Regions from separate parts of the Paenibacillus sp. A14 genome, predicted to be linked through region 2. Evidence: predicted binding sites of a transcription regulator. Region 2 holds the regulator's gene; the other holds the start of a gene.
What was found. The regulator Rex, encoded in region 2, represses fermentation and respiration genes when NADH is low (regulators of the CRP and FNR family bind a similar motif). The targets are predictions, from matches to a motif close to TTGTGAAATATTTCACAA.
Positions count from the first base shown of each region.

Region 1: nirB (nitrite reductase large subunit NirB) is a predicted target of Rex. The motif match lies at 4,191-4,208, and genes of this name have one in related genera.

Region 1 is NZ_JBAGJD010000002.1:325,362-332,894, forward strand. It holds gene cobA (uroporphyrinogen-III C-methyltransferase) at 1-203, opposite strand, end outside; gene V4U88_RS05900 (formate/nitrite transporter family protein) at 200-1,075, opposite strand; gene nirD (nitrite reductase small subunit NirD) at 1,098-1,415, opposite strand; gene nirB (nitrite reductase large subunit NirB) at 1,477-3,912, opposite strand; gene V4U88_RS05915 (ANTAR domain-containing response regulator) at 4,406-5,011, shown strand; gene V4U88_RS05920 (anthranilate phosphoribosyltransferase) at 5,046-6,098, shown strand; gene V4U88_RS05925 (glycosyl hydrolase family 8) at 7,068-7,533, opposite strand, start outside.
Region 2 is NZ_JBAGJD010000001.1:404,172-411,704, forward strand. It holds gene V4U88_RS01935 (3-hydroxyacyl-CoA dehydrogenase family protein) at 1-257, opposite strand, end outside; gene V4U88_RS01940 (AAA family ATPase) at 395-1,897, opposite strand; gene V4U88_RS01945 (hypothetical protein) at 1,890-2,423, opposite strand; gene V4U88_RS01950 (cell wall elongation regulator TseB-like domain-containing protein) at 2,615-3,100, opposite strand; gene V4U88_RS01955 (amidohydrolase) at 3,152-4,450, opposite strand; gene V4U88_RS01960 (redox-sensing transcriptional repressor Rex) at 4,428-5,090, opposite strand; gene dinG (ATP-dependent DNA helicase DinG) at 5,126-7,533, opposite strand, start outside.

The DNA of each region.
Region 1 (7,533 bases), on a different contig from region 2:
ATGGCGTGCCGCCCCGGCGCCTTGCCGCAGTAGATCCGCTCGGCGATCGGATCGCCGTAGGTGAGCAGCTCGACGTTCACCAGCCGGTCGTACAGGATGACGTCGGCCGCGCGAATCGCCTTGAGCGCCTTCACCGTGATCAGCTCCGGATCGCCGGGGCCCGCTCCGACAATGCTCACGAAGCCCTTCCCCGGGCGCATCATACGCTCTCCCCCGCCCGGGAAACGGACGCCGGAACGAACCGGCCCTCGCCCGTCTCAACCGGGGAACCTGCGGGAGCCGCGGGGGTGGCTTTCTTTTTCAGCGAAAAATAAAGCCCCAGGCCCGTTAAAGTTATGCCCCCGAGCAAGTTTCCGGCCAACACCGGAAGCTGGTTCCACACCCACCAGTCCGTCAGGCTTACCTTTGCCCCCAGCAGCATCCCGGCCGGAATGACGAACATATTTACGACCGCATGCTCAAACCCCTGGGCGAAAAAAATCAGAATCGGCAGCCACATCGCAGCGATTTTCCCCGCAGTCGAACGCGAAGTAAAAGCCATCACCGCGCCTAACGTCACCATCCAGTTGCACAGCACCGCTTTGATCAGCACAAGTCCCAGACCCGAGAGGCCCATCTCCTTATACCCGAGGGTTTTGGCTTCGCTCGTCGTGATCAGCGTCTGAACCAGGGGGTGGCTCAAATCGGTTCCCATTTTCGTAGTCGTCAGGCCATAAAGTACGGCATACAGGGCGCAGCCGAGCAGGTGGCCAACAATGACCCAGCCGAAGTTCGTCAGCATCTGCCGGAAGGTGGCCTTCCGTTCCAGAACGGCGAGCGGGATCAGCGCAAAACTGCCCGTCACGAGCTCCAAGCCCAGCAGAATAATGATGACGAAACCGACGGGAAAAATCAGCGCGCCCACAAGACTGAGCGAGGTCTGCTGCGTCGCGGCAAAGGCCAGCGTCGTCGCACAAGCCAGAATGGCACCGGCCAAAAAGCCTTTGATCAGCATTTGCCGGATTCCCAACTCAGCCTTATTGGCTCCCGCTTCTATCATTCCTTCAAGTACTTCCGCAGGTTTTACATAATCCATCGGCCCAGCCTCCCTGTTCCAGTTAGTCTATAGTGATGTAGACGGAGCCCGTTGCGGTGTCCACTTCCGTTTCATACACAATCACCGAACCGTGGTCCGGCTCCTGGACGCTGCCGCTTCGCAGATCGATCTTCCAATCGTGCAGCGGACAGTGTACGTTGGACCCGCACACCATCCCTTCCGACAACCGCCCGCCTTTGTGGGGGCAGCGGTTTTCCACGGCATGAATGCTGCCGTCGCTTAGCCGGAACAGGGCGATCTCTTTATCTCCCACCGTAAAAGTCCGTGAGCCCAGCGCATCGATATCCTGCACTTGAGCGATTTTTATTTTCGTCAGCATGGCTGTTCCCTCCCCAAAAAATCCATTCAATTCATGGCATCCTTCCGCAAAATAGCCCATGTTACCCCACGACCGGCTCCGCGTTCGGCAGCGGTTCGAAGTTTTTCCGCAGCTCTTCGCTGTTGATGATCTCCTTCCACGGATCGGTCGTCCGGCTCAGCGTTTCTTCGATCCGGGCGGCCAGAGCCTGGCGTTCCACGGTGTTTTCCAGCACCGCTTTGATCGTCTCCAGCCCGACGCGCTCCACCCATTGCGCCGTGCGTTCGTTCCAGTTGGCCTGCTCCCGGTAAAATTGCAGGTACGCGGCCGTCCACTCCATGACTTCCTCCTCCGTCTTCACCGTGCACAGCAAGTCGGCCGCCCTAACCTTGACGCCTCCGTTGCCGCCGACATAAAGCTCCCAGCCGCCGTCGATCGCGACAACGCCAAGATCCTTGATCGTCGCCTCGGCGCAGTTCCGCGGGCACCCGGAGACGGCAAGCTTTACTTTTCCCGGCGTGTTGAGCCGTTCGAAGGCCTTCTCCAGCGCGATTCCCATGCCGATCGAATCCTGGGTGCCGAACCGGCAGAAAGTGGAGCCGACGCAGGTTTTTACGGTGCGCAAAGCCTTGCCGTAAGCATGGCCCGACGGCATATCGAGCTCGGCCCAAATTTTCGGAAGGTCCTCTTTTTTTACGCCGAGCAGGTCGATCCGCTGTCCGCCGGTAAACTTGACCATCGGCACGTCGTATTTCTCCGCCACGGCCGCAATCCGCTTGAGATCGGCCGGGGAAGTTACTCCGCCATAAATGCGCGGCACGACGGAATAGGTGCCGTCCTTTTGGATGTTGGCGTGGTAACGCTCATTGGCGAAGCGGGACTCCTTCTCGTCCATATATTCCGCCGGCCAGAGCATGCCCAGGTAATAGTTGAGCGCGGGGCGGCATTTCGAGCAGCCTTCCGGCTCACGCCATTCCAGCACGTTCATGACTTCTTTTACGGATTTGAGCGACATCGCCCGAATGCTCTCCACAATTTCATCGCGTCCCAGCGAAGTACAACCGCAGATGCCCTCTTTGACAGGCTCACCCGCGGTTCCGTCCCCGTACAGCTCCAACAGCCCTTCGACCAGCGGCTTACATCCGCCGCAGGAACCGGACGCTTTCGTGCAGGCCTTGATTTCGCCGACCGTGCCGCAACCGTCCTTAACCGCGTTTACGATTGTGCCTTTGGATACGCCGTTACAGCCACAGATAATCTCGTCATCCGCCATGGCGGCGAGCCTGGCTGCCGGCGAAACGGCCGCTCCACCTCCGGCAGGGTAGCCGAGCAGCAGCTCTTTCTCCTTGCCGGCCACGTTCTCCCCGCTCTTGATCTTCGCGAACAAGGAGGTTCCATCCGACGTATCCCCGAACAGCACGGCGCCGACCAGCTTGTCGTCTTGAAGGACGATTTTTTTATAGGTACCCTCCAGATCATCCTGAATCCGCATCGATCGCGTTCCGGGGGCGTCCATGAAATACCCGGCCGAGAAAACGTCCACCCCCGACACTTTCAGCTTCGTCGAGGTCACCGAACCCGTATAGCCGCCGGTTTCCACGCCCGCCAGCCGCTTCGCCAGCACGCTGCCCTGTTCGTACAGCGGAGCCACGAGGCCGTAGGCGATCCCGCGGTGTTCCGCACACTCGCCAACCGCATAGATGCCCGGAACGCTGGTTTCCAGGAAGTCGTCCACGACGATGCCCCGGTTGACCTGCAGTCCCGCGGATTTGGCCAGCTCCACATTCGGCTTGATCCCCACGGCCATGACGATGAGGTCCGCATCCAGAGAGCTGCCGTCCGCGAATTCAAGCCCGTCGGCCCGGCGCCCTCCCCGGATCGCCGCGGTCTGTTTGGCCATGAGGAATTTCATGCCTTGGGTTTCCAGCTCCAACTGCAGCATTTTGGCCGCCGGCTCATCCAACTGGCGCTCCATTAAATAAGAATGTATATGGATCACCGAGACATCCATCCCCAAATGCAGCAGTCCTCTCGCCGCCTCCAGGCCCAGCAGCCCGCCGCCGATGACGGCGGCTTTTTTGTATTTTTTCGCAGCCTCCATCATTAAATGGCAGTCGTTAATGTCGCGGAACCCGATAACGCCCTCTTTATTCACGCCGGGCAGCGGAAGCATAAACGGATTGGAACCCGTTGCCACGATCAAGGCATCGTACTCCATCTCCACCCCGGACTCCGAGACAACCCTTTTCTTCCCCGTATCGATGTTGACCACCGCATCCCCGGTGTACAGGCGAATTCCGTTGTCCGCATACCAATCCAAATCGTTAATCACAATTTCTTTTAAATCGGACCCGCCCGCCAATACGGAGGACAGCATGATCCGGTTATAATTCGGATGAGGCTCCGCCCCAAAAACGGTAATTTCATAAGCGTCCGGGGCCAGCTTCAGCACATGCTCGACCGTCCTCATCCCTGCCATCCCATTGCCGACCAGCACCAGTTTCTTCTTTTCACCCATGTCCGGTTCTCCCCTTCCGTTTCTTTGTCCTTCGTACAAGCGTTGCATAACAGAAAAAGCCTGCTCCGCCACAGACCGGTCACAAGCATGCAGGTTTCATGCTCATTTCCAATCCCTTGATTCTGGCGAAGACAGGCTCCGTTGCCGCTTCAACATCGGCACGCCATTGTGTCCGATGGTTTTGACTATGCGTTTGGTAATTCATCGTTGAGGCTACTATATCCAATAATTTATTTCATGTCAATATACATGACATAAAATTTTAAATATCTCATTTTATTTAAAATACATCACATAACATGTTACTTAATTGTAATTTCAGAATTAGAAAGCAATTATGTCACTTAATCCATGCTTTATTACGAAAATTATATTGATTTTTCTGAAATACCACGCGAAAATACAGATAAAACTTTCTTGCAGGATGAGTTTATGTAAGGTTTTATGACGGGTTGGTTATTGAAGTTGGAATGAATAGGAGGGTTATATTCCGATGCGTTTCCTGTTGGTCATTCGCGAAGCTGCCTCCCTTAAGGAACACGAGGGACCATCCGATGCGCCCGGAAGTGAAGCAGGGCCGGAGCATCTGCTGAAACGCCACGGGTACCAGGTGTTGGCCTCCTGCCGAAGCCAGGAAATCCGCAAAAAAGTCCAGGATGCCGATGCCGTCGTCCTGCAATTGCCGATAACGGGAATTCACGACTGGGAGAAGCAACTGTCCCGGTGGAAGCCGGTTCCGCTTCTTTGGTGGTGCAGCGCCGAAACGGCCGCCTCCTCCCTGGAAGCTTGCGAGGAGGACGTCCCGGTGGATGGCATCCTGACTCCCTCCATGTCCGCCCACGAACTCCATTGGGCGCTCCACCTGGGAGGCAAGCATTTTTTTGAGCGCCAGCAATGGCTCGAGGAGCGGGCCCAACTGGTCTCCCGGCTGGAAGAACGCAAATGGATCGATTTGGCCAAAAGCATTTTGTGCGAAATAAACCGGATTCCGGAGGCGGAAGCCTACGACGTTTTGCGCAGGCGGGCGATGAATGAACGTAAACGAATCGTCGACATCGCCACCTCGATCGTCAAGGCCCACCAACAATTAAAAACCTAGCAAAGCCAGGCGGGTTCACAAGGAGGAATTCCGTATGAACATGACGGAAATATTGAAGGAAGTCGGGCGGGGCAAGCGCGGTGCCCGCGACCTGAATTACGAGGAAGCGCTCGCCGCCGCGGAGCTAATTCTGGACCGGAAGGCGACGCCGGCGCAAATCGGAGCCTTTTTCCTGGCGGAGCGGATCAAAATGGAGAGCGTGGAAGAACTGACCGCCTTCGTTGAGGTAATCCGCAGCCGTGCCGTACGCATCCCGCGTGGTGCACACGGACTGGACTGCGCCGGGCCGTATGACGGAAGAAAAAGCTCCTTCATGCCCGGATTCGCCGCCGCCTTTGTGCTGGCTGCGGCGGGCGTTCCGGTAACGCTGCACGGCACCTCTTCGCTTCCGCCCAAATGGGGCGTTACCCTGATGGATGTGCTCCATGCCATGGGGCTGGACGAAGAGGTGGTCTCCCGTGACCGGACGGCGGCCGCGGCCGAGGGAAGCGGCGTGCTGGTCGTGCCGGCCGAAGCCTGGTGTCCCCCGCTGCGGAACCTGCGGGAGCTGCGGGAAGAGCTCGGCCTCCGCACGATCCTCAATACCGTGGAGAAGCTGGTCGACTACAGCCACTCCCCATATATCGTGTACGGTGTATTCCACAACACGGTGTTCGACCGGACCGCCCAGCTCCTGCAGCGGCTGAATTACCAAAAATCCCTGATCGTCCAGGGCGCGGAAGGCTCCGAGGACGTCCATATCGATCGTCCTACGCGCGTTTATACGGTCGATCCGGACGGGGCCCGGCTCCGGGTAATCGACCCGGAGGCCTACGGGCTCGAGGCGGTGCCGCCGGAAATGCAATGGACCGCCGACGAGCAGCTGCGCGTGACCGAAGCTGTTCTGACCGGGGAAGCCCACCAGGCCTTCATCAACCAGGCGATTTTGAACGGCGCTTTGCGCCTGCATGTAACGGGCCGCGCCGATTCCGTCGAAGAGGGGATTTATATCGGCAAATCCCTGTTGGACGGCGGCGGTCCATGGCAGGCGTTCAACCGGTGGCGGGAGACCCTTCTGAACGGAAACGGGCAGTTGGCCCGGCGTTAAGTCGGTACGGGTGGGTTAATTGGTTCTCGGTTGTCGCGAACAAGTGCGCTTCTAGTTAGTACCTCACCCTTAAACCTACGGGGATCAAGGAGCCTGAGCGACTTTTTCGTCCCTTCCAACTCCCTCCCAACTCCAAAAAGATGCAAATCTGCAGGTATTTTAGGCCGGTTCCCGAGGGGATTCGAAAAAAGATGCAAATCTGCAGGCATTTCTGACGATTTTTGAGGATCAAGCCGATTTCGCCGAAAATTCCTGCAGAATCGCAGGAATTTTCATTTTTTTGTTCCCAACAGGAAAAAAACATGCAGATTTGCAGGAATTCTGTATTATCGAGGCTGCTGCTCCTGGCCACTCGCGCGTTATTTAACGGGAGATTTTCCCGCTAATCTGCCGCCCAGGTCCCCAACCCGGGCACATATGCCCATCCATGGCCGTGCCCGACTCCAAGGTTAGGCCTGGCCCTCGCCCAGCCCAACATGTCGTCAAGCTCTAACTTGCCTTTATCTCCTATCGTAACTAAGCACCACAGGCAAATCATATTACTCAACTAACTAATCCTTCACCTGAGTGCCTCGATCTTCTGAATGTGATGTCCATGAGTCCATGTGGTCCAATCCCGTCGTCCCCTCGCATTAACGGGATTTCCTCCCGTTAATTTCGCTCATTGGTGGGGTCTCGCCCAATTAGCTGGATTTCCTCCCGCTAATTCAGCTCATTTGGGCCAATCCGGCCCAATCGCGGCAGATTAGCGGGACTTTTTCCCGCTAATCTGCCGTCCAGGTCCCCAACCCGGGCACATATGCCCATCCATGGCTCAGCATTTGGCCGGCTTTTTGCCGAAATAGGGCCCTATAAGCCTATAAGACCGCTATTCCATGGCGATAAGCCGAATTCGACAAAATTACGCCGCAAAAAGCCCTTATTACCTGCACGTCTAAGCTGAAATGGGCGACCACGCGCCCCCTTCCCTCACGCTTCAGGCTTCCAAATGCGATATCTGCCGCTCAAGGCAAGCAAGGCGAAGAAATAGAGACAGTTATCGTAATAGCGGCGATCCCCGGTCCGCAGCGGTGTGTTCCAAAACAGTTCCACGCTGGCGCGCGCATTCGCTCCCTCCGTGGCGAGCGAAGCCATCGCATTGGTGGCGAGCAGGCCGACCGGGTGGAGCGCTTTTTCCTCGAAAGGTTCCCCCTCAACGGTATACCTGCGGTAATCGTCAGACGTTTTATCCGCAAAAAAAGCCTGAATCCGGTCAGCGGTTTCCCGCTCCCGCTTTGCTCCGCCGAACCATTCCAAGTCCAGTCCCAAATTGGCGGCCACCCGGTAAGAGTCGCTGAAAAAGTGCCCGAACCCCCGGACATGGTTCGGCGTTCCGTCATAATGCGCGTACTCCGGGGCGAGCCCTGTCACGGGATGACAGGCGGCCTGCACATAG
Region 2 (7,533 bases):
ACCATATCGCAGGTACCGAGTTCGGCAAAATGCGTCACTTTATGAATTTTGGATAAGATCAGCTTCTTCTCCGCCTTGGTAATCGCCCATTTCTCGAGCTGTTTGTCCAAGCTTGTTTCGATCATGCTGTACGCATGGTTTAATTTCTCCGTCGTCTCTTCCACGAGTAGCACGTCGAGTCCTTTGGCCGCCAGCATTTCGCTGATGCCTTGGCCCATCGTGCCGCCACCAATGACACCTATTCTTTTGAAGTTCATGGTCCTCTCGCTCCATCCTTTCATGGTCTCTCCATAATATTGTACCCCTGATGTCGAATAATACATCATTTTATACCCAACATATAATAATATCTTAGCACGAGCAAAAAGTAAAAAAAAATAACCGGCATGATAAATCATGCCGGTAAAGTCAAGCTGTCACGAAATTGACAACGGAATTGATCGCCGGAAAGGCGCTCTTCTTTAAGCAAAATTTCCAGAGAACGGTCGAATACGGCCGAATGGTCGATCAAAATCTGTTTGGACCGGGCCGCAAGCTCGTCCAGAATCTTGGAGTTTTCTTGCATCAACACCTCTTTGGTTACCATGTCCATATTCACGATGCCCAGCGAGGTCAAGCCCGAAGTCATCATCGTCTGCACCAGGTTCAACGCCTGTTCGAAGTCGTTGCTGGAACCGGTGCTGCGCCCTCCGTAGTAAATCTCCTCCGCGGCAGCTCCCGCCAGGGCGATGATAATCTGCCCTTCAATATAATGCTTGGTGTACAGGTATTTTTCCTCCCGCGGATTATGGCGCACATATCCCAGCGCTCTGCCGCGCGGGCTAAGCGCAACCTGGTTGACGCTCCCCGGAGCGACGACCTCGGCGGCAACCGCATGGCCAAGCTCATGCACGGCCACGCGCCGCTTCTCTTCTTCAGTCGATTGACGGTCTGTTTTTTCGCCCATCATGACCTTGTCGATCGCCATCGATAGATGACTTTGTTTAATTTCCTCCAATTGATCGCGCATCGCGTAAATCGCCGCTTCGTTCATCACGCTCTCCAGTTGGGCGCCGGAGAAGCCGTAGGATTCCTCGGCCACCTTGTCCAAATTCACTTCCGCATCCAGCGGCTTATTCTTCGCATGAATCTCCAAAATATGACGGCGGCCCTTCTTGTCCGGCAGATCAACCTGGATATGCCGGTCAAAACGGCCCGGGCGCAGCAGTGCGCTGTCCAGCATCTCTTTGCGGTTCGTGGCCGCGATCAGCAAGACCCTCGGCGTATCGGACGTATAGATGCCGTCCATTTCAGTCAGCAGCTGGTTCAGCGTCTGGTCATACTCGCGCTGTTGGCCGCCTTCCCGTTTGCCGCCGATCACATCGATCTCATCGATAAAAATGACAGCATTCTCTTTGTTCTCCTTCGCCGCGCGTGTGCGGGCGTCCTTGAACAAATCGCGAATCCGGCTGGCCCCGACGCCTACGTACATCTCCACAAATTCGCTGCCCGATGCCGCGACAAACACGGCGTTCGTGTACTGGGCGGCCGCTTTCGCCATCAGCGTTTTGCCTGTTCCCGGAGGCCCGGTCAGCAAAATCCCTTTCAGCGGGCGAATCCCGAACTTTTTGATCTCTTCATGACGCACCATAAAGTCGAGGGCTTCCCGGAGTTCCTGTTTGGCGCTGTCTTGACCGCCGATCTCTTCAAACGTAAGCCCGGGCGACGCCACTTTCTTCCGCTTGCGCTCCTGGGAAGCCGTCGCGACGATCCCGCCGCGCATTTTAACGGCCGTAAGCAGTGCGCCCACCATGACGAGACCGACGAGCAGCGGAATCACATTATAGCCGATAAAAGCGAGAAAGATGAGGAAAACCGGGACAAATCCGGCCGCAACTTCAATCATCCACTTACGCATTAGGCCACACCCCCATACTTTGCGGTACGCGAGGTAAAATAACAAACTTGCTCGCCTTCTCATCGGTTAACGTAATATACACGTTCTTATCGTCCATTTCCGCTTTGGCCGAAACGCCTTCGGTCTGCTTTTGCAGTTCATCCAACGTAGTCGTGATATCGGTGTACTCTTTCTTTTCCATAGCTTGAGCGATCGGGAACAAGGCCTTGTCCCACAATTCGTTCAGCTTCTCTGAGGCTTTGTCTTCCACGACCACTTTTACTTCGCGGCTGCCGATCCATTTGCCGCCTTCCCGCTCAATTTGCTCAACGAGGCTGCCCAAATTCGTTCCGGGCTCCAAATCAAGTTTCAACTCCACCTGTTTTGGGGTAATATCTGTTTGTACACTTTTTACGCCTTCCATAGAATTGATTTTATGCTCAAACGGGCTCTCAACCGCCCATTGTCTATACGCAAACCATCCTCCGAACAACAACAGTGCGGATACGGCCACACTTGCCACAATCGGTCCAACACGCAATTTCACGTTGAGGTCCTCCTTGCTGTAGAAAAATATAATGATAAGTATATCAGAAAATGGTAGACAAATACGCAAATTAAACTTACAAAGATGAGTATATCACATCGTATATACGATTTCGAATCAAGTTGTGAAATTATTTTAAATTTTTACGAAAAAAGCAGCCCAATGGGCTGCTTTTTGTTCTGAAGTTGATCTTACCGGTTGGGTAAAGTAAATACTTCCTCCAACGGCTCTCCATCGCTGAATCGGAAAAACCGGTAAAAATGATGGGCTTTCTCTTTGTAAAAGAGCTGCCAGACATACTGGTTGTTGTATATCCCCGGCATCAACCGGACAGGGGTTATCCCCGGAAATTTGTCTTTAATGATCTTGCGAATTTGACTCTCCGATACGCCTTCGGAAAGGGGCTTTACTTCCGGATTCCCCTTTTCCGGCAGCCAGACCATGACTTCCCGGCCGCTTTCATCCTTCCCCTGAACGACCCAGCACACTTGGTCCCAGACGGATTTCCAGACCTCATCGGCCTCGGTCAGTCCGGTTTCTCGCATCGCCCGCTGAATCGCTTGCTTCTCCCCCTGCCGTAGATCCTGCTGTACAAAAAGATAGAAGCGGTGAAGCCCGATGAGGACGAGCCCCAACATCAGAAGGGAGAGCAGGATCCACTTGGTTCTGTTCCTCAACCTTCTCTTCCTTTCCCCGATCGGCGTAGTTTCAACATACAGTAGATCGTCTTATCGGCCGAGAAGGCGCTCGAACGCAGCTTGGGCTTCAAAACGTACTTTTTCCTCATCAAGCGTCAGGCAAGCGCCATGCTTAACCACTTGCTTGCCGTTTACCCAAACATGCTCCACATCTTTCGGTCCCGCCGAATATACGATATGGGAAATATAGTCCGTGCGGGGCAGAAAATGCGCCTGTTCCGTATTCAGGGCGATAAAATCCGCCTTCATACCGGCGGCGAGCCGGCCCGTATCCTCAAGGAACAGCGCCTTCGCCCCGTATTCCGTACCCATGCGAAGCGCCTCTCCCGCCGGGACCGCCGTCGGGTCTCCCGACACGCCTTTATGAATCAGCGCCGCCAGGCGAATCTCCTCAAACATGTCGAGGTTATTGTTGCTGGCGGGTCCATCCGTTCCCAGCGATACGGTAACGCCCGCCCTGAGCAACTCGGGCACGCGGGCTACGCCGCTGGCCAGCTTCAGGTTGCTCCCCGGGTTGTGGGATACCGTTACCCGGTGCTCCGCCAAAACGCCGATCTCCTCGTCCGTCAGATGGACGGCGTGGGCCAGCAGCGTCGGCCGATTGAACATCCCGAGATTCAGCAGGTGCTGAACCGGGCGGACGCCGTAATCGGCTACATTTTGCTCCACCTCGGCTCTCGTCTCCGACATGTGCGTGTGCATCGGCAAATCCAGCTCATGTGCCGCCTGTACAATTTTCTCAATGTAATCCGGAGGGCAAGTATATGGAGAGTGCGGCGAAATCATGGTGGTGATTCGTCCGTCCGCCTTGCCGTGCCAATCGCGCGCAAAGCTCACCGCTTCGTTCAGCTTGCTTTGCTGCACCTCAGGAGGACAGAGCCCGATTACGCCGCGAGTCAATACGGCGCGGATTCCCGATTGATCCACGACGGAAGCTACCTGTTCCATATGGTCGTACATATCCAAAAAGGTGGTCGTTCCGCCCTTTAGCATCTCCAGCACGGACAAGGCCGTTCCCCAATATACATCCTCGCCGGTAAACTTCGCTTCCATCGGCCACATTTTCTCCTGCAGCCACTCCTGAAGCACCATGTCGTCTCCATAGCCGCGCAAGAGCGACATCGCCGCATGACCATGCGTATTGATCAACCCGGGGAGAAACAACAGCCCCTTGCCGTCAAACGTTTCGGCCCCTTCCACGCCTTGCGGGCGCTCCGTTCCGACGTATGTGATCCGGTCTCCTTCGACCAGCATATAGCCCCGGATGATCGGGGTTTTCTGATCCGGCACCGCGAAGGTACCGTCTTTAATCAGCCATTTTCGCGTCATGTTCCGTATGTTCCTTTCCGCCATCCAGATAATAAGCCAAACTCATCAAATCGGTTGTGAAATCCGCCGCATGCACGCGCACTTCCGAAGGCACCTTAAGGATGGTTGGCGCAAAATTCAAAATCGCTCCGATTCCCGCAGCCACCAATTGATCGGCAACCCGCTGCGCTTCCACATCGGGTACGGTGATGATCCCGATGCGGATGTTGCTGCTCCGCACCGTATCCACCAGCTCCTCGATCGGCTGAATCGTAATATGGTTGATCTGCGTCCCGATTTTGTGGGGGGATGCGTCAAAGACCGCTACAATTTTCATATTATCTTTCACATACGCGTTATAATTGGACAACGCGTGGCCAAGATTACCGGCCCCGATCAAAGCTACATTAATTTGCTGATCCAGGTTCAGAATTTGGCGAATTTTCTCGATCAGATACGTTACGTCGTAGCCGATTCCCTTGCGCCCGAAATCTCCGAAGTAAGCCAGGTCTTTACGGATTTGCGCCGGATTCAAATCCAGCTTCTGCCCAAGTTCCTGCGAAGAGACCGTAGGCACCTCCCGGCGGCTGAGTTCATTGAGAAAGCGCAGGTACACCGGCAGGCGGCGAACCACTGCATCCGAAATTTTTTCCGATTTCATCAAATTTCCCCCTACTTACACGATTTGAGGAACACTTACGATTCCCCGGCGTTTAACCATTCCGAAATTCGAGGCACCATCTGCTCCAACGGCATATGCTCCATTTTCGGTCCGGGCAAAGAATACAAGAAGTATTTACCGTAATAGGATTCCAAGATCCGAGTATCATAAACCACCACGATCCCGCGGTCCTGCGAGGACCGGACCAGTCTGCCGAAACCCTGTTTAAAGCGGATAACGGCTTGGGGAACGGACAGTTTCATGAACGGGTTCTTCTTCTCTTGCTGCAGCCTCTCGCTTTTCGCCTCCACCAGCGGATGGTTCGGAGGCTGGAACGGCAGGCGAACGATTGCCAGGCTCGTCAAGGCCTCGCCGGGAATGTCAACGCCTTCCCAGAAACTGCTCGTGCCAAGCAGAACTGAGGCTTGCTGTCCTTGAAACCGGCGGGTCAGCTTCGTTCGGCTTCCGCTGTCCATCCCCTGCCCGATTACGGTGATCCCCTGTCCGGCAAGCAGCTCCTTCAGCGGATCATACACCTGCCGCAGCATCCGGTATGACGTGAACAGGACCAGCATTCTCCCGTGGGTGGCGATCGCCGTATCGGCCAAGGACCGAACGAGCGTAGAGACAAAATGGTCGTCTCCGACACTGCCTTTCACGCTCGGGAAATCCCGCGGAATGACAAGTAAGGCCTGTTCCCGGTAATTAAACGGGGACGGAAGCATAGAGGTGTTGAGCCGCTCCTGCTCCGCCGCTTCGGTCAGCCCCAATTGATCGATCATGTACTGGAAGGACTTGTCGACCGAGAGGGTCGCCGAAGTCATCACTACACTTTTCTTCTTGTTGAAGAAAAATTCCTTCAATTGGGTGCTCACATCGATCGGCACCGCAAAGATTTGCAGCGATTTGCTGCGGTAATTGCCATTGCTCTCGATCCAGTAGACCGTGCTTAAGTCTTCAAGCTTGATAAAAAAGCGAAGCGCTTCCCGCTCGGTGGCGAGATCTTTCAGCAGCCCGCCGATATCGGTGATCAGGCTGTCATAGCCGTAGTCGTGCTCATCGTCTTTTAACTCGCCGATCAGCCTTTCCCCTTTGCGGATCACGTCGCCCAGAGCGGTATAGATCTGGTTCTCCAGCGCAGACAGGGCCTCCCACTGCTTCGGTTTCTTCTGGGGCAGCAGGCGCAGCACAAATTGCCCCGGATCCCCGGGCGCCGCGTCGCTGCGTTCCGGCATTAAGCCGAACATCTGGTCCGCCAGCCGATCCCAGATTTCCTTCACATCGACCAGTGTCGGATACAGCCCGTCGATGACGGAGCACCACTCGGCCGATTTTTCGCTCCCCGACTGATCCAGCATCACGCGCAGATTCGGAAATTGGCCTGTCTTGCTGTCCTTGAACAGCCGGGTGAGCGTATGGACAACGGTGAAATATTTCATTTGGAGCCCTAGGTGTTTCCCGGCGACTTCCTCCAAATGATGGGCCTCATCGATCACCAGGCGCTCGTACCCGGGCAGCAGCTGGTGTCCGGCCTGAATATCGGTAAACAGCTTGGAATGATTGGTGATGACCACGTCCGCTACGCCGGCTTCATGCTTCGCTCTGTGGTAGTAGCACTTGCGGAACCAAGGACAAGAGCGGCCGAGGCAGGAATCGGACTCGCTCGCCACCGTCTCCCAGAAGTCCCCGCCGCGGTTTCCGAGGTTCAATTCCTCGTCGTCGCCCGTTTCCGTGTGCGCCAGCCACACAATCATCTGGGCGGCGGTGATTACCTCTTCCTTAGGTGAGGCAAAGTCTCTTCTATTAATTTTATGTTCAAATTTGCGCAAACACAAATAGTGCTGCCGCCCTTTGAATACGGCGGCCCGAAACGGAAACGGAACCGCATCAGTAAGCAAGGGGACATCCCTTTCCCTAAGCTGCTCCTGCAAATTGATCGTATGCGTGCTGACCATCACCTTATCGTCCTGTTTGACACTATGATAGATGGCCGGCAAAAGATATCCGAGCGATTTTCCCGTTCCGGTCCCCGCTTCGATCAACAAGTGCTTGTCCTCGGCAAACGCTTTGCCGACTTCGGACAGCATCATATTCTGCGCTTCGCGCTCCTCGTATTCCGGCAATATCGTCTTGAGACGCTCCCGCACCTGATCCATAAACTGCTCGAACGAGACGTCCTTGAGCGGATTGTCGGAAAGGCCATTCCTGGCCGGCTCGATATCCATCCAGTCCTCAACCTGGAGCGCAAACTGGCGGTAATACACAAAACCGTCCGGGCTCGGCTCTCCTTCCCGCTCTCTCTCCTGAAGCATGGCGTCGAAGAACCAGCCGAGGTCGCTATCCTCGCCGGCGAACAGGTCGGCCAAACGCTGAACCACCAGAAGCGGCAGCCCTTCCAGCTCCTCCAGACACTTCAGGAAGATCAGTGCTGTGGCCAAAGCGT